DNA from 3 places in the Brevibacillus sp. HB1.1 genome. Region 3 is predicted to be linked to each of the others. Evidence: predicted binding sites of a transcription regulator. Region 3 holds the regulator's gene; each other region holds the start of a gene.
What was found. The regulator CtsR, encoded in region 3, represses protease genes until heat stress. The targets are predictions, from matches to a motif close to ATGGTCAATAAAGGTCAAACA.
Positions count from the first base shown of each region.

Region 1 (10,837 bases), on a different contig from region 3:
TCAAGGCCACCAATGGCATCCATTGCACACTTACATCTTTTGCGAATGTGATAAATGCTACCGCTGCTGCCGTCGCTCCCGCTGTAGTTCCGATCAAATCAGGCGAAGCTAACGGATTTCGTACCAAGGACTGTAAGATGGCCCCCGATACCGCCAGGGAAGCCCCCACCATGACTGAAACGACAACGCGAGGCAACCGCCAATCGAGCACGATCAATTCATTCTGTTCACTGCCCGCTCCCACAAAAGCTTTGATGACTTCCCACACAGGAATATGCAAGCTACCTAAGCCAATACTCAATACAATCACAACAGATAACAGCAAAAATAGTATGAAATTAATTCCTAACGCCCGCTTATTTACATGAAACGAGAGCGCTGGCTTCTTGGTCCGAATGACTACATGTCTATGCATACGCCCTCCTCCTGACCAGCGGGATGATAAAGGCCACTCCGATCATGGCGGTTGCTACGCCTACTGGTACTTCCAAACGCATCGGCATCAATACAAGGCGAGAAAGCAAATCAGCGCAGACCAGAAAAGCTCCACCGAAGACGATCGAATAGGGAATCAACCATCGATGATCAAGACCGACTAAAAAACGACAAAGATGCGGGATGATGATGCCCACAAATGCAATCGGTCCGGCGAGCGCGACACTCCCACCTGCCAAGAGCACCACGATCAATATCGCTATAGCTTTTACCAAGATAATCTTTTGGCCCAGACCAGTCGCCACATCATCACCGAGTACCATCAAATTTAACGAACCGGTCAGTAGCATAGCGCCTAACCAGCCTACTAGCAAATAAGGAATGATCATAAAAAAATGATCGAGCTGTCTTCCCTCCACAGAACCAACTAACCAGTAAAAAGCCTCTGTCATCGTCTTTTCTTGCAGCAGCATAAACAGAGAGGTCACAGACGAAGCAAAAGCGGCAACCGCTGCACCCGAAAGTGTCAGCTTAATCGGAGTCATGCCTCCCCGCCCAGCGGAAGCCAACCCGTATACAAGCAGAGCAGTCACACCCGCTCCGATAAAGCCTGCCCACATCATTTTCGACACTGGGAATTGCGAGCCAAAAACAACAATCGTCGTCACAATAGCTGCTGCAGCTCCAGCGTTCACACCAATAAGAGATGGTGAAGCCAAAGGATTTCGAGTCAACGCCTGCAACAAAACACCTGCTACAGCGAGGCTGCTCCCCACCGCTACCGCTGTAAGTGTACGCGGCATTCGGGAAGTCGTAATAATCAAATGTTCCTCTGAACCGGAAAATTGGGTGTATGCCTCTACTGCAGTAGTGAGCGAATACCGATTGATTCCGAAAAGGATACTAGCTACCATCACGACTGCCAGGACGACGAGTCCTACTATGAGTACAGTAGTCTTTTGCAGTCGGCTGGACAAAATCACATTCACGCCTGTTCCCTTCTTTCCGTTGCATTCTACCTATTCTGTCTATTCGCTACATATGTATGTAAGTTTCTCCCACTAATCAGTCTAAGCTTGCGGATAGGGCTAGTCAATGATATTGATTTTTATTATCGCTATTGGAAAATTCAGCACAAAAATATCTATACTTTTCCTTTCATTCCAAAAAATATATTGACACATTGTCATATAAGCATATACAGTAGTGAAGAAAAATGATAATCATTATCAGTTAAAAGGGGGATTTTCCATCATGCGCAAAACTTCCCTGCGTTTGATGCTCGGGGCTATGCTTTCCGCTGTGATGCTCGTAACAGGTTGCGGGGGACAGGCAACGTCTACATCCAGCTCATCTTCTTCTACTCCAGCTGCGTCAACAACTACACCTGCACCGGCAGCGTCTGAAGAGAGAGAAGTAAAACACTTTATGGGGTCAACAAAAATAAAAGGGACTCCTCAGCGAGTGGTCGCTCTTACTAGTGAAAGCACAGAGGCTGTTCTCGCATTAGGGATTACGCCAGTTGGGGCTGTCATGAGTGGCCTCGGTAAACCTGGTGACCCATGGCATCCACATATTAAAGAGAAAATGAAGGATGCAGTTGAATTGGGTGACGAGAACCAACCGAATGTTGAACTGATCGCCAGCCTGAAGCCAGACCTGATTCTGGGAACAAAAGGACGCCAAGGGCAAGAAAAAGTATACGCTCAGCTTTCCGCGATTGCCCCAACCGTCTTCTCCGAGGATCTCGTAGGCAGATGGAAAATCAACTTTGCACTTTACTCCGAAGCGTTGAATAAAAAAGCTGAAGGCGACAAGCTGATGGCTGATTTCGATAAGAAGATTGAAGAGGCAAAAGGAAAACTGGGTGACAAGACGAAGATGAAAGTCTCTGTCGTTCGTTTCGTAGCTGGAAAAACTCGTCTTTACTTGAAAGACACTTTCTCTGGCGTTGTTCTGAGCCAGCTCGGCATTGCTCGACCAGCCTCCCAAGACATCGATGAGTTCAAAAAAGACATTCCAAAAGAGCTCATGGCTGAAATGGATGGCGATGTCATGTTTTACTGGATCGGTGATTATTCCGGTGATGGATCTGCCAATAAATACACCGAGGAATGGATGAAAGATCCGCTCTATCAAAAACTGAATGTCGCGAAAAACAATAAGGCATTCCAAGTTGACGAAGTGATCTGGAACGTAGGTGGCGGTATCCTTTCTGCTGAACTGCTTGTTGATGACATCGTAGAACGCTTCTCCAAACTGTAGGCTATATACTTTCCGATACCGTCAATAAAGCAGGAGTGGTTGAGATAACCACTCCTTTTCTTTTACCTACTGGCATTATTGATCGAGTTCCTTACTTCCAGCAGTATCCTTACTGGGCAGAATCGGATCTATTTGTTCAGGTTTACGCGAATAAGCTTTGTTTGTAACCAAAATCGTCGCACCGATGATGACGATAAAAATGAGCACCAACGCAACGATAAAACCAGTTGTCATGCATACACCCCCGACTTTTTTCTAACTCTCATTATAGCTGATTTCCATGCGAGTCAGAACCTTCATGCATAACCAATTCATTATGGAATAACAAACTATTCCAAATTTTGATAGGAAAATGGGTCTTATATCTCGAATAGTTACGACAACGCTATCTCACTCAAATACTTGATAGACTATGCGGGGGAAATCTGATGAACAAGCTTAATACCCCTTTCTTATGGAAAAAGAAACGCTCAAAAAAGGAAATCACGCAAGTGTTATTTCCAGATCAAATATTAAAAGCATTTTTTCACTTTACGACGGATGCCATCTCGATTAGTGATCTCGATAACAATATCGTCTTGGTGAATCATGCTTTTGAGCAATACTACGGTTGGTCCATGGAGGAGATTTACGCTTCACCGCTCTGCTTCATTCCAGACGAGTATAGGAGCGAGACCAAACAGTTATTTGATGCGGTCAGGAGCATGGGTGTCTTACTAACCAATTACGAAACCATCAGGCAGCGAAAAGATGGCACGAAGATGGATGTCATTCTGTCGGCTGCTCCAATCAAAGATGAAACGGGAAAAATTATTGGTGCTTCCTGTATTACCCGTGACATTTCCGACCGCAAAAAAATTGAAGAGGCCTTGCGTCAAACCGAAGCCAAATATCGTCTCCTCATCGATCATACCCAGGATATCGTGACGATTTATGATTTATCCATGCGACGCATCTATGCATCCCCATCAATCGAGCAATTGGGATTTGTTCCAGCCGAGGTTACTTCCCCTAACAATCTGCAACTCACACATCCAGAGGATATCCCTATGTTCAGGGACAAATTTCAAGAGATCATGGCAACGAAACAACCCGTTCATTTCGAGACGCGCTCTATGGATAGGAACGGAAACGAGGTTTCCTTCGAAACACGCGGTATCCCCATTTTAAGCGCGGTAGGAGACGTACAAAACATCATGTTAGTCTCGCGAAATGTCACAGAACGCAAATACTCTGAGGCCGCCTTGTTTAAAAGCGAGAAAACGAACAAAATCATCTCGGAATACACAGATGATCTTATTCTAATTACGGACAAAAACGGGGATATCCTCTATCTCTCCCCTTCTCATTCACGCGTAATCGAAACGAGTGAAAATTGCCGTCAGCTCACCTTTGCTGACATTCATCCAGAAGATCGGCAAACAGTCATTGACCACTTTCATCATTTGCTGGTGACCCAAGAACCAAAGATATGCGAGTTCCGTTTCCAAACGAAAAATAACAAATGGATCTTTCTCGAATCAAAGGGTGCCCCCATCCTGACGAAAACGGGAGATTGTGATGGCTTTATCATCGTATCGCGGGATATTACAGAACGCCGAAATAACGAGGAATTATTACGGAAGGCTGAAAAGCTGTCCGTGATTGGGGAGCTGGCTGCTGGGATCGCCCATGAGATTCGCAATCCCCTAACATCCTTGAAGGGCTTTATCCAATTTCTTTATCCGAGCATGAATGATAACCAGCAGTACGCTGATATCATGCTCTCTGAACTGGACCGGATCAATTTTATTGTGAGTGAATTGCTAGTCTTGGCAAAGCCTCATAGCATTCAAATCAAGCCTCTTCCGCTCATCCCTTTGCTGGAAAGCGTCTTGGCACTATTGAGTTCGGAAGCAAACTTGAAAAACATCGATTTCCGTACCGCATTTGCTTACCATCCGATCATTGCGGGAGAAGAAAACCAGCTCAAGCAAGTCTTTATCAATATCATTAAAAATGCCATCGAAGCGATCGACGGACATGGAGAGGTTCATATTGCCACCGCCTTAAAAGACAATCATCAGGTGCTCATTACGCTTACGGATACAGGCTGTGGAATCTCTGAAGAAATGATTCACAAGCTGGGTGCTCCCTTTTTCACGACAAAAGAAAACGGGACTGGCCTCGGCCTCATGATCAGCAGCAAAATCATGAAAGACCACAACGGTAGCCTGGAAATTAAAAGCAGGGAGCACGAAGGTACAGTGGTAGAGATTACACTGCCGATTGTACAGGACCAAATTGGGTCATCCTAGAAAGGTGTACATCCCATTATCAGCGGAGGTGCCCTATGGATTTCACCAAAATGAGCACAAGTGAGTTTGTGGCCAAAATTCGCGAATCCCAAGCGAAAAACCTGCGTAGCAGACAGCATCAGGGCTATGGTCATCCGGAACAGCGGCTGCCCAGCAAGCAACGAGTATAACGAAACAAAAACCCACCTGCGAGCTCATTGCTGGGCCAGGTGGGTTTTTGTTTGTTATTGTGGATCCTGCTTATTCAGGTTACGATCTCTTTCAGACTTTTGCTTTTGGGTGCCTTGCGTCTTGCTGCTGTGTCCTTGGTTGCCGCCATTCTTCGTATTACGATTGTTTGACATCAGAATCCCTTCCTTTTCATTCTGGTATTCATGCCAAACGTAGTATGTCCCAAACGGCTGATTCATAATGAAGAATTACTTCGCTTCACCCATAAATACTTTCTTTCCATCCTCATACTTGTACACATATACGGAAGCAAAGTCGTTGTCGCCTTTTTCATTGAATGTTACGTTGACGAATTTGCCTTTGTAATCTTTGGTTTTGTGAACAGCTTCCAGCACTTGTTCACGAGTTGGCTTTTTGCCGCCATTTGCTTTGATCGCTTCTTCCAGACCGTTCAGCATAACCCCCATGGAGTCATAACCAAACGAAGTGAAGATCCCTACTTTGTTGCCAGTCGCGCTCTCGAAATCTGTGATCCATTTCTTGCCGTCTTCGGTAGCACCAATATCACCAACAGTAGAAGTAAAGACTACGTTATTCGCATTTTCCGCACCAGCAATTTTCACCATGTCAGCGGAGTCGTAGCCATCGCCACCCATGAAGACACCCTTGAAGCCTTTTTCACGTGCTTGCTTCACGATGATCCCTGCATCAGAGTAGTATCCACCGAAGTAGATCATCTCTGGATTTTTCGCAAGGATTTGGGTGATGATCGCACTATAATCCTTCTCGCCTGCCGTTACCCCTTCATAGCCGAGAACTTGTACGCCGTCTTTTTCAAATTGCTTTTTCACTTCTTCTGCAAGACCTTGTCCATAAGCAGCCTTGTCATGCATAACGAAAGCCGTTTTTACATTCAATTGATTTTTGGCAAAAATAGCAGCCTTAGAGCCTTGTTGATCATCACGCGCACAAATACGGTGTACGATCTTCTTGCCTTGCTCAGTCAAATCGGATCCCGTTGCGGAAGGAGATACCATTACGAGCTTTTCTTGTTCATATTGCGCTGCTGCTGTAATCGAAGCACCTGTTGTAGCATGGCCAACTACTCCGACTACGTCAGGATTTGAAATCAACATTTGTGCGACTGCTACCCCTTGTTTCGGGTCAGCTTGGTCGTCTTGCGCGGACAATTCAACATCAAAGCCAAGTGCTTTGAATGCCTCCTTTTTTTCTTTCAACGCATATTCAGCACCAGCTTTTGCTGTGCTTCCGTAGTCGGAGTACTGACCAGACATCGGACCAACTACAGCAATCACGAGCTTCTCAGTAGCTCCGCTTGCACCGCCCGTGCTTCCTCCGCTATTGTTGCTCGGCTGTGGTGTCGCGCTTTGTCCACCAGTCCCCGTACCTCCACCGCAGCCCGCGAGCAATGTGCTCAGAGCAAATGTTGCAGCCAGTATCGACAATGATTTCTGTTTTTTCATTGCAAAAACATCCCCCTCTTTATTTATGAGCAAACTATGAATCACAATCTTATTGTAGGATATTTTAGAAAATTTGCAATAGAAATGATTAAAAGAAGAATCAATCAAAAGACCTCTATTGCTGTCTGCTAATAGAGGTGTATGACGTATTGCATCAAGGAAATAGCCACTTCTCTGCATAGAAATGGCTATCTTGATGAAAAGGCATCTCATTCATTTCAGGAACAAATTGGAATAATTAGCTTGTAAGTGCGCGTTTTGCATCGTGATCTAGGTCGAAAACTTGCGAAGCATACACACCCCTCTACTCTTTCCATATATCTCCTATGCAACTCTATCGCCAATCATGACCAGACTATAAGAAAACCTTTAGCGACGCCTGTTCATGAGCAAACGCGTTTTAGCGGAACGTTTTCATGTGCTCTGGAAAGTACGTTGAAAAAATAAATATCCCACGAACAAATGTTTTTGTGCACAACCTGTGCATAACATTGTGGATAACTTTCGAAAGTGAGGCTTGCCATGGCAGGGGAACGTTTTTTTCTCATTTATCAAGAGGCCAGTGACGAAGAATGCTTATTGACCATTGAACCATACAAAGATCAACAGGAGCTAGCGGAAGCCATCAATCAGCTGCAAGCCAAACAAGTCGATGAGTATACGATCATCAAGGGAAAAAAGATGAAGGCCACGCTGAAACTCGCCGTCGATTTGACCGAGGCCGATGAGAATTCTAAGGAATGAATGTTTTCTTTTTGGAGTAGGTTTAGACAAAGGGAATTTGGCAAACATGGTAGTGAGGGCGCGCACTTATGTGTTTGACCTTCATTGACCTTTTGTGTATGATATTGTTACAAAGAGAGGAGGAAGACTAGATGCATATGAATTTAATTCCAACCGTCATTGAACAGACGAACCGCGGGGAACGTGCTTACGACATTTATTCCCGCCTGCTCAAAGACCGCATCATCTTTCTGGGAACCCCAATCAACGACACCGTAGCCAATATCGTTGTGGCACAGTTGTTGTTCCTTCAGGCGGAAGATCCGGAGAAAGACATTCACTTGTACATAAACAGCCCAGGCGGTTCTATTACTGCTGGTATGGCAATTTACGATACTATGCACTTCATCAAGCCAGATGTATCCACCATTTGTATCGGAATGGCTGCTTCGATGGGAGCATTCCTGCTGGCTGCTGGGGCAAAAGGCAAACGCTTTGCTCTGCCAAACAGTGAAGTCATGATTCACCAACCATTGGGTGGTGCCCAAGGACAAGCGAGCGACATTGAGATCGCCGCAAAACGTATTTTGAAGATGCGTGATCATCTGAACACTATCCTGGCTGAACGCACTGGACAGCCTTTGGAGCGCATCCAAAAGGATACCGATCGTGACAACTTCCTCTCTGCCGCAGAAGCAGTAGAGTACGGATTGATTGACAAAGTAATCACTTCCGAACCGTCTTCCAAAAAATAAGAAATACGTAGTAAAAAAAGCACTCGTGCCTGGACTACTGGCCGAGTGTTTTTTTGTATGCCGAGCAAACCCCAAGAGGCTTCCCTTGATTTGCCCGGCTTTTTCAATGGATCATTGTGACACTTCCATTAACTGACTGACATACACCGTCCGGCTATGTCCTGGATTTTTTTCCTCATGCACACGTGCTGTTGACGTTTTTTCGTCTACAGCATCGATCCAAACGGCTTGTCCTTCGTACTCTACCTTGATATGGTCGTCGGAGCTCATAATGGCTTGTGCTCTCGTTACATTCATAAGCGGCTCCCTATTGCTCATCTTCAAGGGCTTGCTTGGCTGACGACGCCCCTGTCATTGTGTCTACACTGGTTTCTTCAATCAGGCCGTTCTGGTCGGAAACGATCCCTCCCCCTAGTCCTTCGTTAATCATCCGGTCAATGTCCATGTCAAAGCAATCGCGGCCTTCGTGGCACGAATCACGGTTACTCATGTCTGATTCCTCCTTCATGCAATATACATGGTTAGAAATGCCCTGCCCGAAGTGAATTGATACATATTCATCAAGATGACCAACAAAAAAAGACACCTCCCTTAAGGGAAAAGTGTCTCTCGTGACTCTATTCTTCCTTGCTTACCAGATTCGTAAGGCTAGTAACTGCCTGGGAGGCATCCGGCCCTTCTGCCAAAATGGTAATTTCCGTTCCAGAGCTGATTGCGAGGCTCATGATACCCATGATGCTTTTCGCATTAACCTTCTTGTTGCCTTTTTCTACGAATACTTCCGATGCAAAACGGTTAGCCTCCTGTACGAAAAAGGCTGCTGGACGAGCTTGCAAACCGGTCTTTAACTGAACCACGACCTGCTGTTGAACCATGAATGGACCTCCTTACTTGTAGACTATTATCCTTTAGTATAACATGCATCTACATCGAAATATTTTGTTTTTCTCGTATTTTGTCAGCGATTTCGTTAATTTTTCGCAAGCGGTGGTTAATGCCCGATTTGCTCACTACTCCGCTTGGCACCATCTCGCCCAATTCTTTCAAATTGATATCAGGATGAGCCAATCGTAGCTCCGCGACCTCGCGCAGACGTTTTGGCAAATTCTCCAATCCCATCTCTTGATCGATGAGCTGAATATTTTCCATTTGTCTGGTGGCTGCATTCACCGTTTTGTTTATGTTGGCGATCTCACAATTGTGTAATCGGTTTACTGAGTTCCGCATGTCCTTTACGATTCGGACGTCCTCGAAATACAGAAGCGCCTGATGAGCCCCAATCAAGCTCAAAAACTCTGTAATCTTTTCGCCTTCTTTAATATAGAGAACATACCCTTTTTTCCGCTCGATGCACTTGGCATTTAGTTTATACCGATTGGCGATCTTGGTCAATGCTTCGCAAAAATCCTGATAGGAAGTGAAAATCTCCAGATGATAGCTGGATGCCTCTGGATGATTCACCGATCCCCCCGCCAAAAAAGCCCCCCGCAAATAAGCAGCGCGGCAACAGGACTTTTTCACGATCTCAGGAGCGATTCCTGGGATAAACGACAGGCTTTGATCCATGATGCCCAAGTCTTGCAAGATATCATTGGCCTTATTCGGAATACGCACAATGTAGACGTTGTTCTTTTTCAATCGCATTTTTTTGCGAACCAGCAGTTCAGCGTGTATCTGAAACAACCTCTTGATTAGCGTGTAAATGCGTCGGGCAATCGCCGCGTTCTCTGTCGTCACATCCAGCACCAGTCGTCCGGCTCCAAACTGCAGACTTCCATTCATTCGAATCAAGGCTGAGAGCTCTGCCTTGCTGCAGCAATCGGCACCCTCCGTCATGGTAAGTTCTTTTTTGGTATGCGCGGCGAATGACATCGACTTCACTACTCCTTCTCTATCTTCAGCACCTTCCGTCTACGTTTGACGAGTGACACAACCTGCTTGCTGACAGCATGTGCATCATGACGTAGGTATCCGTCCTCAAATGTGACTAACGGCTTCGCCACCACATTTAAACCGAGTTGGCGCAATTGCTTTAAATCACATCGGACAGGAGCTGCTCCTTTTTCCGTATATTTGTCCAATACATGGGTAGGCAGCTCGGCTGAATTGACAATGATCGTATCCAGAAATGGTCTATCTACATGGTCATACATGACATTGACGTGCCTGGATGCAGAAAAACCGTCTGTCTCCCCCGGTTGTGTCATGACATTACAAATGTAGATTTTCGGGGCTTGTGCGCGTGTAATCGCTTCAAATAACCCGCGTACTAATAAATTGGGCAGGATGCTCGTATACAAGCTGCCAGGCCCAATCAAAATGGCATCCGCGTCGGCAATGGCCATCAGGGCTTCGCTCAGAGGAACAGCGTCCTCCGGATCAAGGAATACCCGCTTGATTTCTTTGCCAGTCAACGGTATTTGGGATTCTCCGATTACGAGAGATCCATCTGTCATTTCCGCTTTCAACTGAATCGACTGCGTGGAAGCTGGCAATACATCTCCACGTACTGCCAAAACTCCGCTTAGTGTTTTGACTGCGGTGACAAAATCTCCAGTGATTTCGTTCATCGCTGCAAGTAATAGATTTCCCAAATTATGCCCTGCTAATCCCGTGCCTGTGGAAAAACGATATTGCATGACTTTTTCCATCAACGGCTCTGTATCGGCCAGAGCAGTCAAGACGTTTCGAATGTCGCCAGGTGGAA
Region 1 covers NZ_JABMIV010000011.1:4,590-15,426, reverse strand. The annotation lists gene HPY27_RS23785 (FecCD family ABC transporter permease) at 1-415, opposite strand, end outside; gene HPY27_RS23780 (FecCD family ABC transporter permease) at 408-1,424, opposite strand; gene HPY27_RS23775 (ABC transporter substrate-binding protein) at 1,690-2,700, shown strand; gene HPY27_RS23770 (hypothetical protein) at 2,776-2,934, opposite strand; gene HPY27_RS23765 (PAS domain-containing sensor histidine kinase) at 3,129-4,997, shown strand; gene HPY27_RS23760 (DUF4023 domain-containing protein) at 5,033-5,167, shown strand; gene HPY27_RS23755 (branched-chain amino acid ABC transporter substrate-binding protein) at 5,417-6,652, opposite strand; gene HPY27_RS23750 (hypothetical protein) at 7,175-7,396, shown strand; gene clpP (ATP-dependent Clp endopeptidase proteolytic subunit ClpP) at 7,528-8,130, shown strand; gene HPY27_RS23740 (H-type small acid-soluble spore protein) at 8,242-8,427, opposite strand; gene HPY27_RS23735 (hypothetical protein) at 8,438-8,620, opposite strand; gene HPY27_RS23730 (HPr family phosphocarrier protein) at 8,748-9,005, opposite strand; gene whiA (DNA-binding protein WhiA) at 9,055-10,002, opposite strand; gene HPY27_RS23720 (gluconeogenesis factor YvcK family protein) at 10,011-10,837, opposite strand, start outside.
Region 1: the regulator CtsR is predicted to act here: its motif matches at 7,468-7,488, upstream of clpP (ATP-dependent Clp endopeptidase proteolytic subunit ClpP).

Region 2 (10,837 bases), on a different contig from region 3:
TCGGTCGTCTTCGCCCACGGCAGTGCAAACAAGGTATCGATATACGTACGGATGACTGAGCCTTCCGCAGAAGTCGCCGGCATCTTTTCCAGACGCTCGAGCTCCTTCTCAATCTTCGCTTTGATCCGCTCAGGAGCATCCGATTTTTCGAGCTGAGCACGCAGCTCATCTACTTCACCTTGGCGTCCGTCCTTGTCGCCCAGCTCTTTTTGGATAGCTTTCATTTGCTCACGCAGGTAATATTCCTTTTGCGTGCGCTCCATCTGTTTCTTCACGCGGTTGCCGATCTTGCGCTCCAGCTCTAGTACTTCGCGCTCGTTGTTCAAAATGGTTAAAAGAATTTCGAGACGTTCCTTGATGTTGGTCGTCTCCAAAATTTCCTGTTTGTCCTTCATCTTGAGTGGCAAATGCGAAGCAATCACATCTGCCAAACGTCCCGGTTCCTCAATGTCCTGCACAGAGGTTAGCGTCTCTGGAGAAACCTTTTTGGACAGCTTGATGTACTGCTCAAAGTGGCCCAGCAAGGAACGCATTAATGCTTCCACTTCGTTTTGCTCTGTTTTTTCATCTTGCAAATATGTAATCGACACGACGAAATAATCTTCCTGTTGAAGATACTCCTCGATCTTCGCGCGTTGCAAGCCTTCTACCAATACACGGATTGTCCCATTCGGCAGCTTCAGCATTTGTTTCACACGCGCAACGGTACCAATACTGTAAATTTGCTCAGCATCTGGCTCTTCTATATGGACCTCTTCCTGTGTCGCAAGCAAAATCTTGTTATCGTCTACCATGGCTTGCTCCAATGCGCGGATGGACTTTTCCCGTCCAACGTCCAAATGGAGTACCATTGTCGGATAAACAAGCAATCCTCGCAACGGGAGAAGCGGTAATTCTCGTTTACCGGAACGTTCGCCCAAGCGGATGCACCTCTCCTTGTTGATCTACCCTCTTACAAAGAGCCTTATAACAGACAAAAACGGCCCTCAAAGCCGTTTTTCAAACGCCCGCCCGGCCCCAAAAAACGAGACAAAAAAGATCTCGCAATCATTTTTTGTGGAGCTCGTTTCAGGCCGGGCAAGGCCTCAGGCTCTTTGCAAGCAGAAGCTTTTTTCCATTGTAGCGCAAACACAATCCGATGTCTAATCCGCGAGCATACCCGACTGTTACAGGGATAGCGGAGAGGAAGCGAGATCCTCTGCTGGGATTTGCAAAGTAAATCCCGTCGCCTCTTCTTCTTGCATAGTAGCTTGCGGTACAGCTAGCTCAATTACCTCAGTGACAGTTGACACTGGTATGATTTCGATCCCTTTCATGTCTGAAAAAATGCTTTGCCAGTTTTCCTGTGGAATGAGGACTCTGGTCGCTCCCGCTTGTTTGGCGGCCTCTACCTTCGCAACTACACCTCCAACTGGCTTTACCTTCCCATGAATACTGACTTCGCCAGTCATGGCCAGTAAATTATCGACAGGCTGATTAAAAATCGCCGAGTAGATCGCAGTAGCAATGGTAATGCCCGCAGAAGGACCATCAACAGGGATGCCTCCCGGAAAATTGATATGCAGATCGTAATCATACGGGCGGACGCCCATTCTGTTCAGGACAGTCAAAACGTTTTCGATCGATCCTTTTGCCATCGACTTCCGGCGGATCGTCCGGCTACGGCTGCCCATCTCCTCTTCCTCAGCCATTCCTGTCATCGCCATTCGACCTTGACCTGGAACAGCGGTGGGAGAAGCAGTCACTTCCAGCTCCATCACACTGCCCATGTTCGGACCGTACACAGCAAGACCGTTGACCAATCCGACCTGCGGTGTATCATGTACCTGCTTTTCTGGGCGAGGCGATTTTTGACTGCTGTGCATCACCCATTCCACATCGGCAGCCTGGATGTCATTGCGGTCTTCCGTCAAGGCAATTCCCGCAGCGATTTGCAGTGTATTGATCGCTTCACGTCCATTGGTCGCGTAGCGCTCGATCACGGAAACAGCACCATCTTCCATATTCATATTCATTTTAGGCACGGCCGTACGCACGATACTCCCAATTTCTCCAGCCTTCAATGGGCGGAAAAAGATTTCCAGGCAACGGGAACGAAGCGCAGCAGGCAGTTCTTCTGGTAGCCTTGTCGTCGCTCCAACCAGGCGGAAGTCGGCCGGCAAACCGTATTTGAAAACGTCATGAATATGCGAAGGAATTTGGTTATTTTCCTCGCTGTAGTAAGCACTCTCTAGCATGACTTTACGGTCTTCAAGAACCTTTAGTAACTTATTCATCTGCACAGGATGAAGTTCCCCTATTTCATCAAGAAAAAGCATGCCACCGTGCGCTTTCGTCACAGCGCCTGGCTTTGGCTGCGGAATTCCCGCCTGCCCAAGCGAGCCTGCCCCTTGATAAATAGGATCATGTACAGAGCCAATTAACGGGTCAGCAATCCCGCGCTCATCAAAACGAGCAATCGTCGCATCGATTTCAATAAACTTGGCATCAGAAGAAAACGGCGATAGCTGATTTTTCTTCGCTTCTTCCAGCACGACCCTAGCCGCTGCGGTCTTGCCTACACCAGGCGGTCCATAAATAATGACATGCTGTGGGTTGGGACCACACAAAGCGGCACGCAACGCACGAAGCCCATCTTCTTGTCCTACAATTTCTTCCAAAGTCGCTGGTCTTGTTCTCTCTGACAGAGGCTCAGTCAATGCAACCATTCTCATTTTACGAATAGAATCAAGATCCTTACGCGATTCCTTTTCGGTTGAGGTTTTCGTGTTTCTCTGCGCTCGCAGCAAGTTCCAAAAGTAGGTGCCGATCACGATACCAACAACCACTTCAATGACAGCAATGACCAATGTCGTATAGTCCATATGCAGTCCCTCCCATGCGTCTTCGCTTGCGGTCAACTTTTGTCCCCCGAAGAGAGGGGAACACGTTCCTGACCGTTTTGTGCATATGTAAAGCTTCTCTTGAACGATATCAAGTAGTATTGCCCCGCAAGCGTAGACATAAACCAACAACAAAAAAACCACCTCGCCTATAACGAGATGGTTTGTGTAGACAATACTTATGCTGTTTCTTCGTGCAATTCCTGGCCTTCTTTGGTCAACAATTGCGGCTTCACTTTGTCGCGAACCGTTTCTTCGGTAATCACGCACTTGTTGACGTCTTCTCTGGAAGGAAGCTCATACATCATATCGAGCATGATTTGTTCGATAATCGCACGCAGGCCGCGCGCACCAGTGTTGCGCTTAATCGCTTCTTTCGCGATTTGCATGAGCGCACCGTTATCGAACTCCAGCTCAACACCGTCGAGACTCAGCAGTTTTTGGTACTGTTTCACCAAAGAGTTTTTCGGCTCTGTCAGGATACGCACGAGCGTCTCCTCATCCAGCGGCTCCAAGGTAGCCAGCACTGGCAAACGACCGACGAACTCCGGAATCAGACCAAATTTCAGCAGGTCTTCCGGCAAAATGTATTTCAGGTATTCTCCGGCTTTCAGATCGCCTTTTACGCCATCGCCGAAGTCTGCACCGAAACCGATGACTTTTTTACCCAAACGACGCTTGATAATCTGCTCGACGCCATCAAATGCACCGCCGCAGATGAACAAAATGTTCGACGTGTCGATTTGGATGAACTCTTGGTGAGGATGCTTGCGTCCGCCTTGTGGTGGCACACTCGCAACGGTCCCCTCCAAAATTTTCAAAAGCGCTTGTTGAACGCCTTCACCAGATACATCACGCGTGATGGATGGGTTTTCCGATTTGCGGGCTACCTTATCAATCTCGTCGATGTAAATGATTCCTTTTTCAGCCTTCTCAACATCATAGTCAGCAGCCTGGATGAGCTTGAGCAAGATGTTTTCAACATCTTCACCCACATAGCCTGCCTCTGTCAGAGAAGTTGCGTCCGCAATCGCGAAAGGTACATTCAGAATGCGCGCCAATGTTTGCGCGAGCAACGTTTTTCCGCTACCAGTCGGACCGATCAGCATGATGTTGGATTTTTGCAGTTCCACATCCTCGATCTTCGCCCCGGAATTAATCCGTTTGTAGTGGTTGTACACCGCTACAGACAAGGACTTCTTCGCCATATCTTGACCGATCACATAGTCGTCCAAGATTTTGCGAATTTCCACTGGCTTTGGAATTTCTTTCATATCGATTTCTTCTTCAGTACCCAGTTCTTCCTGTACAATTTCATTGCACAGTTCGATACATTCGTCACAAATGTAAACACCAGGACCAGCTACCAGCTTGCGCACCTGTTCCTGGGACTTGCCGCAGAAGGAACACTTCAGTTGGCCTTTGTCGTCGTTAAACTTAAACATGCGCTTCACCTCACAACGGGTCAGTTTTTGCGTTCGATAATAGAGTCAATCAATCCGTAGGCCTTTGCTTCTTCTGCGCTCATGAAATTATCGCGATCTGTATCTTGCTCTACGCGTTCATAAGGCTGACCTGTCCGCTCAGACAAAATCTCATTTAGCTGGCGCTTCGTTTTCATAATCCATTCCGCATGAATGCGGATGTCTTCTGCTTGCCCACGCACACCACCGAGCGGTTGGTGAATCATTACTTCGGCATTTGGCAGAGCGAAGCGCTTGCCTTTTGCACCAGCAGCCAACAGGAAAGCACCCATGCTGGCAGCCATGCCCACACAAATCGTGGACACATCCGGTTTGATGTACTGCATGGTGTCATAGATGGCCATTCCTGCTGTAACAGAACCACCTGGAGAGTTTATGTATAGCGATATGTCTTTGTCCGGATCTTCTGCCTGCAAGAAAAGCAGCTGAGCAACAACAAGATTGGCGATTTCATCATCAATCTCGGTGCCCAAGAGAATAATCCGGTCTTTCAGGAGGCGCGAGTAAATATCATAGGAGCGCTCGCCCCTGCTTGTTTGCTCGATGACCATAGGGATTAACATTATGTATTTTCCTCCTTTGCCGAAAAAAGTCAATGGTGGAAAAACAAGGCACGATACACTCGTGCCTTGTGGTCTTGACAGCCAGCGCTCAGGGTTAGCCTGCCCACTGACCAATCATGCGTTCTTCTAAGCTTATGCTGTTACTTTGCTTTCTGCAACCAGCAAATCTACTGTTTTGCGAGTTTGCACATCGCGGTACAGAGCAGCCATGCCATCTTGTGCGGAGAAGATTTTGCGCAGCTCGTCTGCTGGGCGGCCGTATACGCCAGCCAGTTTCTCGAGTTCTGCAGTTACATCTTCTTCTGTTGCTTCGATGTTTTCTGCTTTGCCGATTGCTTCCAAAGTCAAGGAAGTGCGAACGCGGGATGTTGCGTCTGCACGCAATTGATCACGCAGTTGGCTCTCATCCATGCCGGAGAACTGGTAGTACAGTTCCAGCGTCATGCCTTGGTATTGCAGACGTTGACCAAATTCATTTACCATTTGATCCAATTCATGCTCAACCATTACTGCTGGCAAATCGATCTCAGCGCTTTCAGCTGCTTTCAGAACGAGTTGCTCACGAACATATTGATCTTTTTCTTGCGCTGTTTTTTCTTCGAGTTTTTTCTTGGTGTCTGCTTTCAGCTCTTCCAGCGTGTCGAACTCGCTCACGTCTTTGGCAAACTCATCATCCAAAGCAGGCAGGTTTTTGCGCTTCAGGCTGTTCAGCTTTACTTGGAATACCGCTTCTTTACCAGCGAGGTTAGGAGAGTGGTATTCTTCAGGGAAAGTTACGGTAATTTCTTTTTCTTCGCCGATGTTCAAGCCAGCCAGTTGCTCTTCGAACCCTGCGATGAAAGTACCGGAACCCAGTTCCAGAGAGTAATCTTCCGCTTTACCGCCTTCAAAAGCTACTCCGTCTTGGAAGCCTTCGAAATCGATTACAGCGATATCGCCTGTTTGTGCTGCGCCTTCTTCTACTGCAACGAGCTCAGCATGACGCTCTTGCATACGCTTCAGTTCAGCGTCAACGCTCTCTTCAGTTACAGAGAAGTCTTTATCTTCGATGGACAGACCTTTGTAGTCGCCCAGCTTCACTTCAGGCTTCACAGTTACAGTCGCTTTGAAGATCAGGTTTTTCCCTTGTTCCATTTGCGTTACGTCTACTTCTGGACGATCTACTGGCTCGATACCAGCTTCACGAACAGCTTGTCCGTATGCAGTTGGAAGCAGAATGTCAAGAGCGTCTTGGTACAAAGATTCTACACCAAAACGGGATTCGAACATTTTGCGTGGTACTTTTCCTTTACGGAATCCTGGAACTTGAACTTTTTGAACCACTTTTTTAAACGCTTGATCCAATGCTGCGTCTACTTGCGTAGCATCTACTTCAATCGTCAGGACTCCCTGGTTATTCTCTACCTTTTCCCAATTTGCTGCCACGTAAACTTCCCCTCCTAAATCGAATCAACAGAACATCGCCAGCCGCGCCATGGTATCTTCGCAGGCTCGGATGATAATATTCTAGCCATTATAACCATTCTAGTATAGCACAAATCTTTTAGTTTTCAAGAAGACCTCATTGGTCGACGAACAGAATAGTTCCCTCCCAATTGTGGAACCGGGTTGCCTAAATGATCATAAAACGCCACGGATATGTAAACTTCTGTCGGACTCGTTCCTGTCTCTTCTAAAAGAGCATATGTCGGTACGTGAAAACCTCGCGGCATTTGCAAGCTGCCCGGATTCAGAAACAAGATGTCTCTCTCGACGCCACAGACAGGTACATGAGAGTGACCGAATACAACTACATTTGCTCCTACCTCTTCTGCACGGTAATGAAGGCGCAGAAGAGAGCCTTTCACTCCGAAAAGATGCCCGTGCGTTTGCAGGATGTGAAGGTCGCGCCATTCGGTCTCTTGCTCAGTCGGCACCTCTTGTGTCGAATCGCAATTGCCTCGGACAAGCGTCATGTTGGAAAACGGCTCGCGCTTATGGTCGACACAAAAATCGCCACAATGCAAAATTTTTTCGACATGATGTCGGTTGACGACCTGGCTTACTTCCCGAACCAAGCCGTGGCTATCGCTCATGATGAGAATTCCCATCACGCCTCACTCTCCTGTTTTCTCTCTTGTCTACTTGATGACTTCAAGCAGCTGCTGCATGGCACGAGCGCGGTGGCTGATCTGGTTCTTTTCTTCTGGCATGAGTTCAGCCATCATTTTGTCCATCGATGGAATGTAGAATACCGGATCGTATCCGAAGCCGTTTGTCCCTTTTGGCTCACGCGCGATCACACCCTCACAAGCGCCAGTGGCAATGATTGGCTCCTCGCCAGGAATCACCAACGCCAACGTACAACGAAAGCGGGCTGTGCGTTCCTCTGTCGACACCTCTTCCAGCTCTTTCAACAATTTACGCCAATTCTGCTCGTCTGTTGCATCTTCCCCGGCAAAGCGTGCGGAGTAAACCCCTGGGCGTCCTTCCAGCGCATCTACTTCCAGACCAGAATCGTCACCGAGGGCTGGCATTTTCAAGTATGTAGAGATTTCGATTGCTTTTTTCAGCGCGTTTCCTTCGAAGGTGTCCTTGTCTTCTACTACCTCGGGCACACCGTCAAATTCAGCGAGGCTAATTCCTTCCCAGCCAGCATCTGCGAACAGCCTGTTGAATTCTTTCACTTTTCCTTGGTTACGTGTTGCAAGAACGACTTTTTTTCGATTAGGCATGACTTTCCTCCGCTACTGATTGTGCAAAAGAGAGCGAAACATCAGCGAGCGCCTCTTTTTGACTGTTAATCAAGTTGTCAATGCCAACTTTTGCAAGGGCAATCATTTCTTGTAGCTGTTCAGGTGAAAACGGAGCATCCTCCCCTGTTCCTTGCAGCTCGACAAACTTTCCTTTTCCCGTCATGACGACATTCATGTCGACAATCGCTGTAGAATCCTCTTTGTAGTTGAGATCGAGCACTGCTTCCTCGCCGACAACCCCTACTGAGGTCGCTGCCAGGAAGTCATTGAGCGGCAACTGCTTCCAGGTGCCACTATCCACCAGCTTTTGCATCGCGTCTACCATTGCCACGAAGGCTCCGGTAATCGAAGCTGTCCGCGTACCTCCGTCTGCCTGAATGACATCGCAATCCAGCCAAATGGTGCGTTCACCCATTGCTTCAAGGTTCACAACGGATCGCAGAGCACGTCCGATCAGACGCTGAATCTCCATTGTGCGTCCACCGACTTTTCCTTTGGACGACTCACGCGCGTTGCGGGTCGCTGTTGCTCGGGGAAGCATGGAATACTCGGCTGTGATCCAGCCCTTCCCGCCACCACGCATAAAAGGCGGCACCCGGTCCTCCAAAGTCGCCGTACAAATCACCTTTGTGTCTCCGACTTCAATTAGGCACGATCCTTCTGCGTGTTTAATGTAATTGCGCGTAATGGTTACAGGACGCAATTGATCATGGGCACGGCCATCCACTCTCATTCCAAGTTCCTCCTAAATCACTTTGTTACACTCCGCTCATTATACCAGAGGCGGGAAACGATCTGCCACTGCACAAACGTCTCTTCCTTATTTACGTTAATTGCAAATATTCTTGAATAAAAATTTCAAGCAGACATCGGTTGCTCCTTGGCGGCTGGAGGACTGTAAGCGCTGGTGACAAGCAAGCAAGTGGCGAACAAAAACCACGCTCGTTAATACGGGCGTGGCTCGTTCCTTACATCTGTATGGGATTGAGCTGAACCGGGCGGCTCACTGGCTTGGTAAACTCACCACTGGCTAGCGGTTTTCCTTCCACCAGCAGCTGCACTTGCTTGGCTCCTGTCGTTTCTGTCAATGACAAGACCAGTGATTGCAGAGCTTCTGGGCTCGCTTCCTTACCATCGTCATACTTGAGGATGTCACTGCTCAAATTGACTGTCACCAACTCTTTTTCCTGCTTCACATCCAGAACACGTGTCGTACGCAGCAAGGAACTAAAGAGCTGAGACCCTTGTTTCGGTCCTTTGATCAACTCTTCAACGGTTGCCTTGGCAATGTCAGCCGTTTCAGGAACCAGGCGAGTGACTGGGACATAATACGTACGTGTATCATCCAGCTGTCCTTGGAAATAAACCGTTATGCTGGAGGTATCTCCTGGTACCGCCCCATCGCCCAATTCGAGATTGACTCCTTGATTCCGGTCTAATAGCGTTATCGGTGTTTTGGCTGCTGGCATTTCCGTCAACGGCGTTCCGTTCACCCAAATTTGCACAGTCTTGACGTTGCTAAATTCCGTCAACGCCCGGGTGACTGCATCGACAATTTTCTTCTCGTCTTTTTCCTCGTACGTTTTGAAGTCTTTGGAAAAATCGACAGTGGCTATGCCATTTTTAATGACAAGTCCTTTTACTTCTGTCCCTTTCGGCAAGACAGCGGAGAAGCCACCCTGGAGCATGCTCTCTACCGGACCACCTTTTACCATGTAGCTCAATACTTGTTTGGCAGGACCTTCTGATTTCGGAAGAGTCATCGAGACAGGAACGATGTATCCGTTAGCATCCTGCAAATACACCATTCTCTCTCCAGTCTCCTGAACGACCGGTTGTGCACCTTCTTTTGCAGCATCCGGGGTCGGCGTGCCGTTTGGCAAATCAACTGATACCTCTGACTGTGGTGGTGCATCAATACGAATCGTTTCCTTTTCCGGGCCAAAGAGACCGCAGCCCGACAAAAGCACTGCGCTAACCCCCAGCACGGCCGTCATTTTCCCGATGTGCCTTATCTTCATTACCCCAGCCTCCTCCAGACACTTTGTACTACCATGTATACGAGCTAGGCTTGGGTTTATGCGTTGAAAGTTTGTCTCGCTAGACAAGGTCTTCCATCAGGGATGGACGGTTTTTTCCAATGAGTTGTGCCGGACGTTCACTTTGCAATCCAGCCATTCTTCTGCAATGGTCCGGAATTTGTGGGCGTCCCCACTCGTCACAAACAGATGTTCCGGACGCTCTATTTGCTTGCTTTCGGCGTCCGTCGCAATTTGCAGGGACAATTCTCGCGCTGTCTCTTCTGCGGAGTTGATCAAGCGTACTCGATCTCCCATCACTTCCGAAATGACCGGTGCGAGCAACGGATAGTGTGTACAACCCAAAATTAACGTGTCCAAATCTTCGTGCAAGAACGGGGCGAGCGTTTCTTTTACGACTCTTCTTGCTTCCTCCGAGTTCGCCATGTGGCTCTCCACCAGTGGCACAAATGCGGGACAAGCCATGCCTGAGACGTGCAGATCCGGTTGAATCCGTAAAAGCGCACGCTCATACGCCTTGGTACGAATGGTCGTTTCTGTCCCGATGACACCGACCCTTCCGTTTTTCGTCACTTGTACAGCCGCACGTGCCCCTGGCTCAATCACCCCAATGACGGGCAGTGGCAAATCCTCCATCGCTTCCTCCAGCACGACGGCAGTCGCAGTATTACAGGCGATCACCAATGCTTTTAACGGTGTACGCATCACATAATCGATCATTTGAAAGCTGTAGGCACGAATCTCTTCCGGCGATTTGGAGCCATACGGACAACGGGCATTATCGCCTACATAAACAATCCGTTCTTCGGGTAGCTGACGCATGACTTCCTTCGCAACAGTTAATCCTCCCACTCCTGAATCAATAACGGCAATCGCTCGTTCTCTACTCATGCTAATGTGTCTCCCCTGTTGAAATGAATATAGTACAGCATACCACTCAAACATTTGTGCTACTACCATATGCGGAGATGAAATTTCTTGTACTCCGCAAATGTCGCACCTTCTCTAGGCGCCTTTCATAATGTGGGGAGAGATGATGTGCCCACGAGGAGGAGAATCTTTTGGTAGAAGAAGCCAAGAATTTGTTGGACTGGAGCCAATGGGGCCGACAATGGATCGAGCATTTGCGAAGAC
Region 2 covers NZ_JABMIV010000008.1:276,586-287,422, forward strand. The annotation lists gene lon (endopeptidase La) at 1-920, opposite strand, end outside; gene lonB (ATP-dependent protease LonB) at 1,167-2,864, opposite strand; gene clpX (ATP-dependent protease ATP-binding subunit ClpX) at 3,062-4,327, opposite strand; gene clpP (ATP-dependent Clp endopeptidase proteolytic subunit ClpP) at 4,348-4,929, opposite strand; gene tig (trigger factor) at 5,062-6,354, opposite strand; gene HPY27_RS21080 (metallophosphoesterase family protein) at 6,480-7,019, opposite strand; gene HPY27_RS21085 (XTP/dITP diphosphatase) at 7,050-7,643, opposite strand; gene rph (ribonuclease PH) at 7,636-8,397, opposite strand; gene HPY27_RS21095 (GerMN domain-containing protein) at 8,633-9,685, opposite strand; gene racE (glutamate racemase) at 9,782-10,594, opposite strand; gene HPY27_RS21105 (superoxide dismutase) at 10,765-10,837, shown strand, end outside.
Region 2: the regulator CtsR is predicted to act here: its motif matches at 4,955-4,975, upstream of clpP (ATP-dependent Clp endopeptidase proteolytic subunit ClpP).

Region 3 (10,837 bases):
CTGATGAATAAGTTATTGGCAAACAAACTGAAAAAGCTGATCAACAGTGTACAGCCTGATGCCTTTATTGCTACGCATCCGTTTGCAAGCTGTATGCTCTCCGTCCTGAAAGGGAGAAATGATTGGAAGGAACCAATCTATACGATCATTACTGACTATACCATCCATCCTTCGTGGATTAATCACCATATCAATTATTACTTCATCGGCCATGAACAACTGTATTACCTGTTAGACGTTTATCGTCAGGACCATCAAAAATTCATTCCGATGGGCATTCCCATCATGAAAAAATTCAGTTTACCATTGGACCCTGATTTGATTCGGCAAAAGTTAGGCCTCGCTCCTGGACAAAAGAGCATTATTCTTTCAGGAGGCGGATTGGGTCTCGGCTCGATGGAAAAGGTATTAGATGGTCTAGAAGAGATTAACATTCCTCTGAAAACCTTTGTGTTAACAGGGACAAACGACAAGCTGTACAATAAAGTGATAAATCGTACGTATCGCCATGAAGTCGTTCCACTAAAATTCATCAATAACTTCCATGAATACTTGGAGACGGCTGATTTAATTGTCACCAAATCAGGCGGACTTACATCAGCTGAAGTAATGAGTAAACGGGTACCCATGATTATTTACAACCCTCTGCCAGGACAAGAAGAGAGGAACAGCCACTTTTTGCTCAATAATGGATGTGCGGTACATGCCAATCTGTCAGAGCAATTGATTTACTTTATCGATGAACTATTGCATAGCCCGTCCAAGGTGGACTATATGCGTAGAATGGGACAGAAAATCTCGAAGCCAGATGCTGCACAACGAATTACCGAGTTTATCATGGATGATATGAATATGTTGTCAAGAGAAGTAGAATAGCTGCCTAGCCAGACAAAATGGAGGAACCCATGACTGTACCATTCGCCATATTATTTGATATGGATGGCACGTTACTGCAAACAGAAAAGCTGTCGACCCCCGCATTTATTCGAACGTTTGACCAGCTTCGTCAACAAGGGCTATGGCAAGGGGAAACCCCTGACGAGCGTGAACTGATCAATGTACTGGGAATGACGATCGAGCAGATCTGGGACAAATTGCTGCCGGGCGCGAGTGAGGAAGCCATTCGCTCAGCAGATGTTTTCTTGCTAGATAATGAAATCCAGTTACTCAAAGAAAGAGTGACCGAGCTATATCCGGATGTAAAATCAACCTTGGAAACACTGCGTGAGAAAGGATTTGCTTTGTTTGTAGCAAGCAATGGGCAAGAAGAGTACATCGATGCCATTTGTCAGGAATACGAGTTAAAGCAACTGATGACCGATCTGTACTCAGCCGGCCGATTCCGTACGCATTCCAAAAATGACCTGGTTGCAAAATTGTTGTCTGATTACAAAATCGGGCAGGCCATCATGGTAGGAGATCGTCACTCCGACGTGGAAGCAGGCAAGACAAACGGTTTATTTACCATTGGATGCGACTTCGGTTTCGCCAAACCAGGGGAGCTTGATGGGGCAGATGTCATCATCACCAGCTTCACTCAGCTACTGAATCATTTGCCAGCAATCGACACCAATACACAAGAACAAACATAAACCATTCCTCAGGGAGTGGTTTTTTTGTTGATCATGTCCAAGTTTCAAGCGACCTTCTTTTGCCCACACTAGAATGTGTAAGGGACACTTGCGGGCACGCACTAAACCCATTATAATTAACGTCAAAGATAGTCAAAGTCAATAGGTAACCTCATAAGAACATACACAGAGGAATAGGAGGCGATGACTTGCGTAACATCTCGGACATCATTGAACATCACTTGAAAAGCATCATTACAAACAGTCCCAATGGATCGATCGAGATTCAGCGTAGTGAGCTTGCCGACCATTTTCAATGTGTGCCGTCTCAGATCAATTACGTCATCAATACGCGTTTTACCGTTCAAAAAGGATACATTGTAGAGAGTAAGCGCGGGGGCGGCGGGTATATTCGCATACGCAAGGTGCAGATTGTCAGCAAAGCACGTTTGCAGGAATTGCTAACAGAAGAACTGATTGGTGAGAGCATCAGTCAGAGCGTGGGAAATGCGATCGTAGAAAGACTAATGGAAGAAGGATTAGTCAACATCAGAGAAGCCACCTTGATGAAAATCGCTACCTCGCGAAATGTATTGACGCTAGAAGCTGAATTGCGGGATCGTTTGCGGGCAAATATTTTAAAGCAGATGATCGCAGCAATCTTGTTGAAGTAAAAGGAGGTATGATGTTATGAACTGTGAGGAATGCGGAAAACGACCGGCGACACTTCATTTGACGAAAATCGTCAATGGCGAAAAAACCGAATACCATATTTGCGAGCAGTGTGCTCATGAAAAAGGGGACGTCTTTACCGGCTTTCACAACTTCAGCATCAACAATCTCCTGTCAGGACTTTTAAAATTTGATCCCATGCAAAAGAATGGACGCGAAACGGCAACGAATAAGCCGCTTCAATGCGAAACATGTGGACTCACATATTCTCAATTTAGTAAAAGTGGACGATTTGGCTGTAGTGATTGCTACACCTTTTTGGGTGACCGACTGGACCCCCTTTTCCGCCGGATTCACGGAAACACACAGCATAGTGGAAAAGTACCAGAGCGTACCGGTGGCAAATTGAAGATCCGTAAAGAGCTGGAACAACTAAAGCAAGCACTGCAAAGTCATGTCGCAAGTGAAGAGTTCGAGAAGGCAGCAGAAATGCGTGATCGAATTCGAGCATTGGAACAAAAAATGGCCCAATCGTAGCAAGGGAGGTTAGCTGGTTATGTCCCAAAAGCAGTTTATGCAAAACCCGTGGAGCAATTGGATGAAAGGAGAAGGTCCTGATTCCGACATTGTCATTAGTACACGGCTGCGTATCGCCCGTAACCTGCGCCAGCACCCCTTTCCGTTATTGGCAACGGACTCGCAGGGCGAGGAAGTCGTCAGAAAGGTAACGGAAGTAAGCGATTCGGAGGCAATGCGCAAAAGGCATCAGCTTCAGGTCATCCAGATGGATCAAATTAACCCATTAGAAAAAAGGGTACTCGTAGAAAAGCATCTGATTAGCCCTCATCTGGCAGAGGAATCTCGCAAAGGTGCTGTATTACTTCGTGAAGATGAGTCTGTCAGCATTATGGTTAATGAAGAAGACCACATTCGAATACAGGTACTATTACCCGGGTTTCGTTTGAACGAGGCATGGGAATTAGGTACGAAGATAGACGACATTTTTGAGAAAAACTTGAACTACGCTTTCGACGAAACACGAGGATATCTGACAAGCTGCCCAACCAATGTGGGTACGGGTATTCGTGCATCTGTAATGCTGCACTTGCCGGCTCTGGTGATGACGCAGCAGATCAGCAGAATTTTACAGGCAATTAATCAAGTTGGTCTAGTTGTTAGAGGAATTTACGGAGAGGGCAGCGAAGCTCTAGGGAATCTTTTTCAGTTATCCAATCAGGTCACACTGGGGATGTCTGAGTCAGATATCCTTTCCAATCTCTACGGTGTAGCCAGACAGATTATTGAGCAAGAGCGTGTGGCACGTACTTATTTGCTGGAGCATACCCGGGTTTCTTTAGAGGATCGGATTTTTCGGTCGTATGGCATCCTGATGTACGCTCGCACAGTAGAGTCAAAGGAGGCGGCTCAGCGCCTGTCCGATGTACGTTTGGGGATTGATCTAGGTATTATTCCAAATGTATCTCCGCTCGTCCTAAACGAACTGTTGGTCACGACACAGCCGGGGTTTTTACAACACCACGCTGGACAAAAGCTCACTCCGGACCAACGTGACGAAAGAAGGGCAAGGCTGATTCGCGAACGTCTGCGCGTAGTAGAATCACAAGAGTAATCGTAATGGTATCACGCAATTGTTAACCATATAGAGAAAAAACACGGTTATACGGAGGTGTACGATATGATGTTTGGACGTTTTACAGAACGAGCACAAAAAGTACTGGCGCTTGCCCTGGAAGAGGCGGTTCGTCTCGGACACAAAGATATTGGGACAGAGCATGTGCTGCTGGGACTCATTCGAGAAGGCGAAGGAATTGCGGCGAAGGCACTGCAATCACTTGGGCTTGGCCTCGATAAAATCCAGAGTGAAGTGGAGTCGTTAATCGGGCGAGGAACAGAGCAGTCCGGTAGTAATTACACACCAAACTATACACCTCGCGCCAAAAAGGTTATTGAACTGTCAATGGACGAAGCCCGCAAACTGGGTCATACCTATGTGGGGACTGAACATATTTTGCTTGGCTTGATCCGTGAAGGAGAGGGCATTGCTGCGAGAATCATGAACAATTTGGGCGTTAGCCTGAACAAGGCACGTCAACAGGTGCTCCAGCTCCTTGGCAGCTCGGAAATGATGGCATCTCATCAACCGTCTGGAGGGAACCCAGCGGCGAATACGCCGACATTGGACGGCTTGGCAAGGGATCTGACTGCAATCGCTCGTGATGGCGGACTGGACCCTGTCATTGGTCGCCAAAAAGAAATCGAGCGTGTGATCCAAGTACTTAGTAGACGTACTAAGAACAACCCTGTTTTGATTGGGGAGCCTGGCGTCGGGAAAACAGCTATCGCAGAAGGTCTTGCCCAAAAAATCGTGAACAACGAAATTCCAGAGACCCTTCGTGATAAGCGCGTCATGACACTCGATATGGGAACCGTTGTTGCGGGAACCAAATATCGTGGTGAGTTCGAAGATCGTCTGAAAAAAATCATGGACGAAATTCGCCAAGCAGGAAACATCATCCTGTTTATTGATGAGCTGCACACCTTGATTGGTGCTGGTGGAGCAGAAGGCGCAATTGATGCCTCCAACATTTTGAAGCCTGCTCTGGCACGTGGCGAGCTACAGTGCGTGGGTGCCACTACGCTGGATGAATATCGCAAGTACATCGAAAAAGACGCGGCACTGGAGCGTCGTTTCCAACCGATTCAGGTTGATGAACCGACACCGGAGGATGCGATTCGTATCCTGCATGGCCTTCGTGATCGTTACGAAGCCCACCATCGTGTCAAAATTACCGATGAAGCAATCGAGCAGGCAGTAAAACTGTCTGACCGCTATATTACGGAACGCTTCCTGCCTGACAAGGCTATCGACTTGGTCGACGAGGCGGCCTCCAAAGTTCGCTTGCAATCCTTTACGGTTCCACCAAACCTCAAAGAGCTGGAGGGACGTCTGGAAGAGGTACGCAAGGAAAAAGACGCTGCCGTACAATCACAAGAGTTCGAGGAAGCAGCAGCACTTCGCGATCAGGAGCAAAAACTGCGTGAAGAACTGGATAAAACGAAAAAAGACTGGAAAGAGCGCCAAGGCCAGCTGAACATGGAGGTTACGCCAGAAGACATCGCGCAAGTAGTGGCGAGCTGGACGGGTATTCCTGTGTTGAAGCTGAAGGAAGAAGAAACAGAGCGCTTGCTGAAGATGGAAGAGATTTTGCACGATCGCGTCATTGGTCAAGATGAAGCAGTCAAATCCATCTCGCGTGCAATCCGCCGTGCCCGTGCTGGTTTGAAAGATCCAAAACGCCCGATCGGCTCGTTTATCTTCCTAGGACCTACTGGTGTGGGTAAAACTGAATTGGCTCGTGCCGTAGCAGAGACGCTTTTCGGTGACGAGGATGCCATGATTCGTGTAGATATGTCCGAGTACATGGAGAAGCATTCCACCGCTCGTCTGGTCGGTGCCCCTCCTGGCTATGTAGGCTTTGATGAAGGCGGTCAGCTGACCGAAAAAGTGCGTCGCAAGCCTTACTCCGTCATTTTGCTGGACGAAATCGAGAAAGCTCACCCAGACGTATTCAACATCCTGCTACAAGTATTGGATGATGGTCGTCTGACAGACTCCAAGGGACGTACCGTTGATTTCCGCAACACGGTTGTCATTATGACTTCCAACGTCGGAGCCAGCATGATCAAGAAAAATACGACCCTCGGCTTCACGACCAACGATTCGGAAAGAAAGTACCAGGATATGAAGGACAAAGTCATGGATGAGCTGAAAAAGAGCTTCCGTCCTGAGTTCTTGAACCGTATCGACGAAGTCATCGTGTTCCACTCTTTGGAGCAAGAGCATATCGAGCAAATCGTATCTCTCATGACAGAAGATCTGCGTAAACGTTTGAAAGAGCAAGACATTGATTTCCAATTGAGTGAAGAGGCCAAGAAAGTATTGGCAAAAGAAGGCTTTGATCCGGCCTATGGTGCGCGTCCTCTGCGTCGTGCTATCCAGCGCCACATCGAGGATAATTTGTCCGAGGAATTGCTCAAGGGCACGATCAGTAAAGGCGATACCGTCAATATCGAAGCCGAAGAAGGCAAGCTGGTTGTTAAGCGCCTCGAAAAAACGAAATCATAAGCTGGATTGAAAAGTAATAGAATGCCTCCTGATTCGGGAGGTATTCTTTTTTTGGGTGCGTAATTATGATAAAAGTAGAGAAAGAAATCCAAGTGAGGGTGCGACTATGTCAAAGTATAAAACGAAATACGCGTGTCAAGAATGTGGCTATGAATCGCCAAAATGGATGGGAAAATGCCCGGGGTGCAGCAGTTGGAACACCTTGGTGGAGGAAGTGACCGTAAAAAATCCACATCGTCACGAAGGGATGAGCGGCGGCCAGCGCCAATCTGCGATTCCATTGACTCAGGTAGCCAGTGAAGAAGAGCCACGCATGGATACCACGATCGGTGAATTGAATCGTGTTCTTGGTGGAGGACTTGTTCCGGGTTCACTCATTTTGGTTGGAGGAGACCCCGGAATCGGAAAATCGACATTGCTTTTGCAGACATCTTTTGCCTTGGCTCATCAAGGGGCAAAGGTTCTCTATGTATCTGGAGAGGAGTCGGCAAAACAAATCAAAATTCGCGCGGATCGACTCCATTTGCAAACGCCGCCGATGTTTGTATTGGCAGAAAATGATTTGGATTTGATCGAACAGCATATTAATCAAGTAGACCCGGATGTACTGATTATTGACTCGATCCAGACCGTGTTTCACCCGACGATCCAATCGGCTGCTGGAAGTGTCGCACAAGTGCGGGAGGCGACTGCCCAATTGATGCGGATTGCAAAAGGGAAAGGAATTGGTACCTTCATTGTCGGTCATGTTACCAAGGAAGGCTCCATCGCCGGTCCGCGTATGCTTGAGCACATGGTAGATGCTGTTCTCTATTTTGAAGGGGAGCGCCACAATACGTTTCGGATTTTGCGCGCCGTCAAAAACCGTTTTGGTTCGACAAACGAAATCGGTATTTTCGAGATGAAGGATCGCGGTTTGGAGGAAGTGGCGAATCCGTCTGAGATATTTTTAGCAGAGCGTCCATTTGGTGTTGCGGGTTCCACGGTCGTAGCCAGTATGGAGGGCACACGTCCCGTTTTGGTTGAGCTGCAAGCACTCGTTGCCCCGACCAGCTTTGTAACCCCACGGAGAACGGCAACAGGGGTCGATCATCAGCGTGTGGCGATGATCATGGCAGTGTTGGAAAAGCGCATGGGCATGATGCTACAAAATCAGGATGCATATGTAAACGTAGCAGGTGGGGTCAGATTGGATGAGCCAGCGGTTGATTTGGCGATTGCCGTAAGCATTGCAAGCAGTTTCCGTGATCACGCTACCAATCCGCATGATGTCGTTATCGGAGAAATTGGCTTGACTGGTGAGGTGCGCGGTGTCTCTCGTATTGAGCAACGAGTACGAGAAGCACATAAGTTAGGCTTTAAGCGTGTTATCATTCCGGAGAAAAACATCCGCGGTCTGGATGCGCCAGCAGATATTCAAGTGATTGGTGTGAGCAATATTGCCGATGCGTTGAACGAGGTGATAAGGAGGTAGGAGTGGGCATGCAGGGGAACATCAAAAGAGCTCCGCAATTCGGTGATGTGCTTCGTCTCGTGGCACCCGGCACACAGCTTCGTGAAGGATTGGAAAATGTTTTACGGGCCAAAACCGGGGGCTTGATCGTCATTGGGTGCGGTCCAGAGATGAAGACGATTGTCGATGGCGGTTTTTCCATCAATTGTGATTTTTCTCCTGCCCATTTGTATGAATTAGCGAAGATGGATGGGGCGATTATAGTAAGTGAAGACGCAAAACGCATCCTGTACGCGAATACGCAAATCTTCCCACCCTCCTCAGTCCCCACGAGCGAGACGGGGACACGGCATCGTACAGCGCAACGGACAGCCATTCAAACGAATCATCTGGTCATTGCTATCTCTCAGCGCCGCAATGTGATCACGTTGTACCAGGGGAATTTCCGGTATGTCTTAAGTGAAATCAGTGTCATTTTGGCCAAGGCGAATCAGGCTGTATCTACCCTTGAGAAATACAAGGCCGTTCTTGATCAAACATTGACGAATCTTGGTGCGTTAGAATTTGAGGAGCTCGTTACTCTACACGAAGTTGCCTCGGTTTTGCAACGGATTGAGATGGTGTTACGTATTAAGACAGAGGTCTCCAAGTACATATGTGAGCTAGGGGTAGAAGGAAGGCTCGTCAGTATGCAGTTGGAGGAATTGGTTTCAAACATTGAGGAAGAGGCACACATGCTTATTCGGGATTATTCCCGAGATCCATCCTATTCACCTGATCTCGTGTTGCGGGACATGAAAAAATTAAACTCGGAGGAAATGCTGGAACTTACTTCTTTTTTGCGAACGCTGGGGTATTCCTCCAATGCCAGTATGCTGGATGAATCCGTTTCCCCTAGAGGTTATCGGATCCTGTACAAGATCCGGCGTTTGCCCGTTACGATCATCTCAAATCTGGTAGAGCATTTTCATCATCTGCCGCGAATCATGATGGCAACGATTCAGGAATTAGACGAAGTGGAAGGCATTGGCGAGGTACGAGCGAGAGCGATTAAAGAGGGGCTGAAACGGATTCAAGAACAAGTGTTCATTGACAGACACATTTAAAGTAGAATAGGATAAAGGCATTATTTGTATTCAACATTTGCCTAGGGGACTTGGATGAAAACAAGGTCGACAGGATAACCTGCTCCTTACGCAAAAGAAATCAGGAGGTAGTCTATGTTCGTGAAATCGTTACCGAACATACTAACCGTAAGCAACTTGTTTCTGGGAGTTTTAGCAATTATTCTTGCGTTTCGAGGCGATCAATACGTCGAATATGCAGCGATCACAGTGATCATTGGTATGCTGGCAGACGGGCTGGATGGACGTGTAGCTCGTATGTTGAATGCCCAAAGCGAGTTCGGAAAGGAATTGGATTCACTTTCGGACGTCATTACGTTTGGGATTGCGCCAGCGTTCATCATGTATGTTGTCGTCTTGCAACACTTTGATTTGCTTGGGATTCTCATTACAGCCATTTTTCCGATCTGTGGTGCGCTGCGTTTGGCGCGTTTTAACGTACAGGCCGGGGTTCCGGGGTATTTCATCGGTTTGCCGATTACGGCAGCGGGGGGCGTACTGGCTACGCTCGCACTCTATCACCAAGTATTCACTCCGGTATTGCTTGCCGTAAGTATGTTGCTGCTTGCCTTTTTGATGGTATCAAAGGTCAAGTATCCTAACTTTAAAAAAGTGGGGATTCCAAAGTCTGCTTACTGGATCACACCCATTATCATCGCGATTGTGGTTGTTGTAGCGATTAAGTATCCGCAGCAATTTCCAAAAATCGTCTTCCTGCCACTTGCTTTTTATGCACTGTACGGAATAAAAAAAAACGTTGACTTTCTCGTCAAAAAATTACGCAAGCGTAAAAACAAAGAGGAAGAATCCGTTCCGTTTGAATAGTTACGGCATAAAAAAACCCACACTTCAATGTGCGGGTTTTTCTTTTTTGTATGCAACTTTTTTTAGGGTTCATTCGTAATACGAGTAACGGACTTTTAAGACAGATTGAAGACACCCAAAGTATTCAGTCGGTTGGATTCTTTCTGAAGCACATCTTCTAGCTTAATGTCAGTAATATTGCACAGGGCAGTGAGGTAAAAGAGATTTTTGCCAAGCTCAGCAGTAACTACATCGCGACAATGCTCGCACAGCGGTCCGTTAAAGTGGGTGTCCAAATGGGACTTGTTGTCCTCCAGATTCTTGTTCGAATCGTACGTCTGTTTTTTGGCAACCACTTCGACACAGCCGCATTCGGTGATGGCTTTGGTCAGTGAACGGTTAATGCGGGATGCCGTTTCCTGAACTTTGGACATGACGTCCAGTACGCTACGATGTCTGATCAAAAGCTCGGATACTTGCGTTTGAAAGTCGTCTATGTTTCGATTGTCCATCTGGTTCACCTCTGCTTTAGGCTGTTGGTATCGTCATAATTTTCTCTCATTACGATACTGACATTATAAGAAGGGAGTCAGCTCCCTGTCAATTTAACATCGAAGGAAACGAGTGTTCCCGGGTTGACGAGAAAATGACAACTATGTTAAAATTTTTGGCTATTTGACATGGCAAAATCTTTTTTGCTATAGTGAGGGAAAGTAAAATGAAGCATTATAATGATTTGGAAAAAAATAGGGTTTTACTCTTAGGCTTCTGTCTATATTAGTAAAAGGAGGTGAAGGCATGTTACGCCGAGTAGGAAAATTCATTTTTGTTTTGATTGGTGGCGGATTAGGGTATCGCTTTGGTGACGAACTGTTTTCGTTGCTCGATCCACTGTTAAACTTTGGTGTAGTAGCCGGATCGCAATATATTGGAGCTGTACTAGGTGCCATCTTGTTTTTCTTTTTAGCGAATTGGGTTGTGGATTATGTTCTGCGCATCGTTCGATGGGGTGAAGAGACACTCGTCAAAATGCCGGTTGTCGATGTGATGTTCGGAGCGATGGGGT
Region 3 covers NZ_JABMIV010000018.1:52,190-63,026, reverse strand. The annotation lists gene HPY27_RS28575 (UDP-N-acetylglucosamine--LPS N-acetylglucosamine transferase) at 1-876, shown strand, start outside; gene HPY27_RS28570 (HAD hydrolase-like protein) at 906-1,592, shown strand; gene HPY27_RS28565 (CtsR family transcriptional regulator) at 1,781-2,245, shown strand; gene mcsA (protein-arginine kinase activator protein McsA) at 2,262-2,780, shown strand; gene mcsB (protein-arginine kinase McsB) at 2,800-3,873, shown strand; gene HPY27_RS28550 (ATP-dependent Clp protease ATP-binding subunit) at 3,940-6,390, shown strand; gene radA (DNA repair protein RadA) at 6,497-7,864, shown strand; gene disA (DNA integrity scanning diadenylate cyclase DisA) at 7,873-8,949, shown strand; gene pssA (CDP-diacylglycerol--serine O-phosphatidyltransferase) at 9,064-9,792, shown strand; gene HPY27_RS28530 (nucleoside triphosphate pyrophosphohydrolase family protein) at 9,888-10,283, opposite strand; gene HPY27_RS28525 (PIN/TRAM domain-containing protein) at 10,570-10,837, shown strand, end outside.